Regions from separate parts of the Pseudoalteromonas sp. 2CM32C genome, predicted to be linked through region 2. Evidence: riboswitches for the same ligand, from Rfam matches in the RefSeq annotation. Region 2 holds a riboswitch; the other holds the start of a gene.
The links. A riboswitch is a leader RNA that binds a small molecule or an ion and turns the genes downstream of it on or off. The one in region 2 is predicted to bind cobalamin.
Positions count from the first base shown of each region.

Region 1 (3,342 bases), on a different contig from region 2:
GGTTGTTGCCTCATGCGCAAATGATCATAACTGGTATGCAGCGCGCCAAAGTAGATGTAGCCCTTGCTGATAATATGCATAAACAAATTAGCTTGGCAGGGACGCCTAATATTTGGGATGCCTTTTTGCAGTTTGGTATTACTAATATTGTGTCGGCTATGCCGGGAGTCTCTTTGGTTGCTGAAGTTAAAGCCCAGCAAGAAAGCACGCGATTATTGCTTGAGCGCACGCTTGATTTAGCCATTTTATTTGATCCACCAAAAGTAGATGAGTTAGTTGTTGAGCGTATTTGTGAACTGCCTATTATTCCTGTAAGTGGGTATGACACTGCAACAAACGAAAACTTTTTTGATAATCAGTACGTGTATGTTGACTGGGGAACGACATTTTCACTTTGGCATGCACGCCAGTTTACCGGTAAAACGCCTCCTTACTTTAGAACAAGTACCGGACGAATTGCGTTAGATTTAATACTACAATGTGGTGGTAGCGCATTTATTCCACATGTTTTGGTTGAGCAACATTTAGAAAATGGTGAATTATTTCATGTAAAAAACGTAGAAAATACGTCAAGAGATATATTTGTAGCCTACCATAGAGATAACGAACAAAAGGAACTGATAGAAACACTCATAAATTTACTACCTACTATTAAGGCACATGCTTAGTAATTGGATTTTAAGTGGGTACATATTTGTATGATTGATGTTCATGTCCTTTTGATTTCATAAATAATGCAGTTTTATTAACTTTAAAAGTCAAAAATATTTCATTTGTAATATTTCTGTCATTTAGTGGTGACAAACTGCAGTCGTTTTAAAAATTAGTCTTTTGTGATTATCGAGGAAATAACATGAAATTTGTAAAATCGAGCTTATGTGTCGCTTTGCTAAGTGGTTTATCTTTTAATGTACTTGCTGACGTTGATGTTTACGGTAAAGCAAATGTGACTGTTCAGTCTACAGATGACGGCGAAGGGTCGTTCACTGAAATTAAAAGTAATGCATCTCGTTTTGGCCTTAAAGGTTCAGAAAAAATTACCGATGGCTTAGAAGCAGTTTATAAGTTTGAGTTTCAAGTTGATGTAACAGATGCAGACTCAAAAGGCGACGACGATAATATTTCTGCGCGTAACCAATATGTTGGTGTTAAAGGCTCGTTTGGTCAGGTAGTAGTGGGTCGTAACGACACGGCGTTTAAACAAGCGCAAGGTAAACTCGATTTATTTAATGACCTTGAAGGCGATATTAAAAACGTATTCAAGGGTGAAAACCGTTTAGGTGATTCAATTACATATACTTCTAACTCATACGAAGGTTTTAAAGTACTTGCTACTTTTATTGCTGAGGATGATGTAGATGCTGATAACGGTTACTCAATGGCAGTAACTTACGGTGATTCAGCACTTAAAAAGAGTGCGGTATATGCCTCAATTGCAGCTGACAGCGAAGTAAATGGTTACGATGTAGTACGTGCGTCAATCCAAGGTAAAGTTGAAGACTTTAAACTCGGTGCTATGTACCAAACTCAAGAAAAAGTAGACGGTTCAGCTGAAGGTGACGGTTACTTATTAAATGCAGCATACAACATGGGTAAAAACACGTTTAAAGTTCAGTACCAAGCAATGGACTTTGACGATAGTGATGATAAAACAGCTATTTCAGTGGGTGTTGATCACAAGCTTAACAAAAACATTAAAGTATTTGGCTTTTACTCAAGCTTTGATATGGACAACAACGTAGACCAAGATTACTTAGGTTTAGGTATGGAATATAAGTTTTAACGACGAGTTAAAACACTCCCTTTTTAACCGCGCTGTAATTAGCGCGGTTTTTTTTGCTTTAAATTATTTACTTACCCGCCCATAATAGAGCTTCATTTGGAATGAGGTGCAATTCCTCAACTGTTCCCGCAACTGTAATTAGCGCTATGCTTTAAGTCAGATACAAATCAATTTTTAATGAGCGGGCCTACTCATGCTAATTTTAATGTACTCCTTTTTGGTGGTTGCATTACAAGTGGGTACTCGTGTCTAGGACAGAGTATTGCAAACTAAAGCACCATTATTAAACGTTCAAAATCTCTCGTGGGGAATAGCAAATAAACCTATTCTCAAACACATTAATGTGCAAATACCCGAAGGTAAATTTGTGGGCTTAATTGGCCCTAATGGTGCAGGTAAATCGAGTTTACTGCGTTGTTTATATCGTTTTAATAAGCCTAATGAAGGGGTTGTAGAATTTAATAACCATGATATTTGGCAGCTTAAAAGTGACGAATATGCAAAGTGCGTTGCTGTTGTTTTACAAGAGGCGCCATCGCATTTTAATTTGTCGTTATTTGATGTTGTGGCTCTTGGCCTAACACCTCATAAATCGTTATTTAGTTCAACATCGCAAAGCGAAAAACAACAAATCACTCTAGCTATAAAAACGGTAGGGCTTGAGCTGCACACAAATCAAAATTTTGAATCGCTCTCTGGAGGCGAAAAGCAGCGCGCACTCATTGCACGTGCTATTGTTCAGCAACCTCAGCTGTTAATTATGGATGAGCCCACTAGCCACCTTGATGTTAAATATCAAATACAGGTTATGGAGCTGGCAAAGTCTCTTGGTGTTACAGTATTTGCTTCGTTTCATGATCTTAATTTGGCTAGTGCTATGTGTGATGAGCTTGTCGTCATTAAAAATGGAGAAATAACGCATACCGGCTCTCCTGCAGAGGTACTGACTGAGCACATGCTTGACGATGTATTTGGTGTATGCGCTCAGGTTAGTAACCATCCTCAAGAATCTCAATTGGGCAAAGTTACGCCTCATATTACCTACTTTTATGGTTACAAATAATATGTTAGCAATGCATGTACGCCATTCAGTTGCACTGATTATTTGCATTACTATTGCCTTAGTAAGTTTATTTTTAGCATTGAGCTTTGGTGCTGCAGATACCTCAATACAGGATGTATTTAACAGTTTTATTTATTTAAATGATGCTTCATTCACCAGCCGTATTATTTTTGAATTAAGAATGCCCCGTACATTATTGGCGTTTTTAGCAGGTGCCGGGTTAGCTATCGCTGGGCTAATTTTACAAACCGTGACACGTAACCCATTAGCCGATCCTTACTTATTCGGTATATCGTCAGGTGCTTCGTTTGGTGTAGTTGTACTTATGGCATTTGTGGGAATTAGCGCGGGTTTTATGCTTTCGGCCGCAGCCTTGCTTGGTAGCTTATTAGCAATGAGCTTACTTATATTAATTGCCACAAGGCAGCAGGGCGGGCAAGTTGAGTCTATGTTACTTGCTGGTGTTGCACTCTCGTTTTTATTTAGTGCATTTACG
Region 1 covers NZ_JALNTI010000005.1:263,963-267,304, forward strand. Annotated here, with positions in the region: gene MTF67_RS11945 (LysR family transcriptional regulator) at 1-668, shown strand, start outside; gene MTF67_RS11950 (porin) at 854-1,783, shown strand; cobalamin riboswitch at 1,831-1,970, shown strand; gene MTF67_RS11955 (ABC transporter ATP-binding protein) at 2,046-2,846, shown strand; gene MTF67_RS11960 (iron ABC transporter permease) at 2,848-3,342, shown strand, end outside.
Region 1: another riboswitch for cobalamin. It lies ahead of MTF67_RS11955 (ABC transporter ATP-binding protein); the one in region 2 lies ahead of MTF67_RS07300 (TonB-dependent receptor).

Region 2 (3,342 bases):
GTTGAGCTTTGTGATACGTCATCATTGTACCAATTAATACCACCACTAATGTTTAACGTGTCGTTTAAGCGGTATTGGCCGTTGTAGTCAATTTGTGAGCGCTTAGTAACAAACGTACTTGTTGTTGGCCCTTGAGAAAAATCAACATAACGATTGTCTGAGTCATCCGTTGCAAATGCTATATCAAGGCTGTGAGTTTGATTTTTATAGTCTTTATTCCAACCAGCCGAAAGCTGGTAATTTTTAAAATCCCCTCGCTCAATCGTACTATCGGCAGGACTAAAGCGGCTGTCGTAATCAGCAAAGCCTTCGCTGTATTGCCCTAGTAACTTAAAGTTGCCGAAATGTGTGTCGGTGTAGTTTACTTTAAAGCCAAGGTTTTTATTTTCAAAACCGTCTTCATCGGGTGCTGCGCCCTGAAGTACATCAAAGTTGTCCGTCTTTTCAAACCCTGCATTAAAAGCCGTTGTTACATCGCCTGCTTTTACAGAACCAGCAATCTGGTAGTCTTGGTACGCGTCAGATCCAAACGTAGCACTGACCGAAAGGTTATCTGACTCCCGAGTAATAATATTAATAACACCTGCTAACGCATCAGAGCCATAAATAGCTGCACGTGAACCTTTAATTATTTCTATGCGTTCAATACTATTTAATGGCACATTACTTAATGCTTTTTGACCAAGCGTTGCCGAACCGGTGCGTACACCGTCTATTAAAATGAGCGTATCACCTGACCCTGTACCGCGCAATGAAACACCGGCATTTTGACCAAAACCGCCGTTAGGGTTGACCTGAAACCCAACTTGAGTGGTTAGTAGCGTTGGTAAGTCGCGAACATTACTGGTTTCAATGTCATTACGAGTTATAACATTTACACTCGCTAATACATTAGTAATTGATTGTTCAAACTTATTAGCGGTTACCGTAATGGTTTCGATTGATTGCTCTGCAGCAGATACAGATAGTGACAGCGCAGCAGTAATTGCAACGCCAAGAGTTGTTTTTTTTAACATGAAGTTCCCCTTCTTTGCCCACCGCAAAGAACTAAGTAAGATTACATCAAGGCCGGTCTCCGGACTCAGTAAATACATAGCTTTATGTATTACTTTACCGTTGCGGGGGCAGTGTTGGGATTGTAGTCATCATGAAAACGCACCAACTTCCCGATTATCTTATTAAAAAAATCAAACCATTGAAAAGATTAATAAGCACCTTGAAAATAGGCCGCTATTGTGAGGAGTTTAATAAAAAATGTCAACGGACGTCTATACAGCTAAAAAGAAAATCAATTAAAAACAAAAACGATGCCGCGTTCATAAAAAAAGCCAAATAACCTGCGCGGCTATTTGGCTTTTTATTTATAAAGCGCCCAAAAAGGCTTTTATAATTAATCGCGGAAGTTTTTAAACTGAAATGGCTGACCTAAATCGGCAGTACGCACTACTTGCATAGCAGCTTGTAAGTCATCACGCTTTTTACCCGTTACGCGTACTTCCTCGCCTTGAATAGCCGCTTGCACTTTTACTTTAGAATCTTTAATGGCTTTTACTACTTTTTTAGCCACATCTTTTTCAATACCTTGCTTTAGCGCAACGTTACGAAAAACATTTTTACCTGCACGGCTAATATCTTGTAACTCTAAGCTCGCTACATCCATACCACGCTTAGAAATTTTACCCGCTAAAATATCAAACAATTGCATAACCTGTGAATCAGCTTCAGCTTTTAGCTTAATTGTTTTGTCGTTTAGCTCAATAGATGCATCAACACCTCTAAAGTCAAAGCGAGTCTCAAGTTCACGGTTTGCATTATCTACCGCATTTTGTGCTTCGTTCATTTCTACTTCAGATACAATATCAAATGAAGGCATTGGTTTTCTCCTAACTATTCAATCTTAATTTTATGGCGCAATTATAACGCTAAAATTATAAATCTTTACATTTTTCTGCATCTTGTTCAGGTGCGATACTAATTTAGTTTGATATACTTAAGCTTCTTTTTTAAGCGACTCTAGGATTTTACGTGACAAGGCGTGTTTACCAAGCTGTTTTTTTGCTCAGCATCGTAGCGTTTACTTTTTTATTTGCCAAAGAAATAAAAGGCGCAGCTAACCTATTTCCACACATTGATAAAGTAGCCCATTTTGGGATTTTTTTTGTGCTTGCCATCATTATGGATAAAGCGTTTAAGCTTCCCTTATACGCACAAATTTTGTTATTGGCCGGTTACGGCGCATCAATTGAAATAATGCAAGACGCGCTCCCTTACAGGCAGGCCTCTATTGGCGATTTTATAGCTGATTTTGCTGGTGCTGCTAGTTACTTTTTACTAAGAGTTATTTTTACACCTCGAAAAAAGAATCCCTATGACTAATATTTTAATTGTAGGCGATGGCGCTATTGGCTTGTTACTAAGCCACTTTTTAAGTCACAAAAATAATGTTCATGCTTTAACACGCAAACCAACCTGCAATACGCGTTTTTATAGCCGTAAAAACGCTCCGTCAGATAACATTAATGCACGCTTTATTAATTTAAGCGATCTGGCGCAACAACCTAGTTATGATGTTGTTATTTTTACAGTTAAAGCTTTTCAGGTTCAAGATGCATTTTCACAAGTAAAACCTTATCTTGCTGCAAATTCAATATTAGTCGTTTCTCATAATGGAATGGGAAATATTGAAGAGCTTATTCCTCAGCTGAACACTCAGCAAGCACTATACTTTTTAACCACCAGCATGGCCGGATTTAAGTCTACCCAGTACATTGTGCAACATACCGGTGAAGGGCAAAGCGTGATTGGTGGCTGTAATAAACTTGCAGCTAAAAATCCACAATTTATATCACCACTACTTCAAGCAATTCCGAATTTAAAAATGGTCAATAACATTGAGCAACTTCGCTTTGAAAAGCTGTTGGTTAATGTGGCTATTAACCCACTAACTGCACTTCACAATATAAAAAACGGCCAATTGCGTGCCCCTGCATTTAGCGCAACGATAATGAGTTTACTCTATGAGGGCTGTAGGGTTGCTAACGCAAAAGGGTTGAATATTGCTTTAGCTGATGCGTTAAATAACGCTTACACCGTAATGTCGCTTACCGCTGAAAATTATTCTTCAATGCAGCAAGATATTGCTAATAACAGGCCAACAGAAATAATGGCTATTTGTGGGTATATTAGCGAGCAAGGCAAACGTTACAACATCAAAACCCCAACTAATAATGAGTTACTTGCTAAAATTCAGGCAAAAAAAAGCGTGGTTTAAACCACGCTTTATAAACTATTAACGTATTTACTTACCCTTTAAGGACGATACACTTTTACAGTTGTAAAGCC
Region 2 covers NZ_JALNTI010000003.1:60,257-63,598, reverse strand. Annotated here, with positions in the region: gene MTF67_RS07300 (TonB-dependent receptor) at 1-1,016, opposite strand, end outside; cobalamin riboswitch at 1,049-1,212, opposite strand; gene MTF67_RS07295 (YajQ family cyclic di-GMP-binding protein) at 1,391-1,873, opposite strand; gene MTF67_RS07290 (VanZ family protein) at 2,026-2,376, shown strand; gene MTF67_RS07285 (2-dehydropantoate 2-reductase) at 2,369-3,271, shown strand; gene thiI (tRNA uracil 4-sulfurtransferase ThiI) at 3,310-3,342, opposite strand, start outside.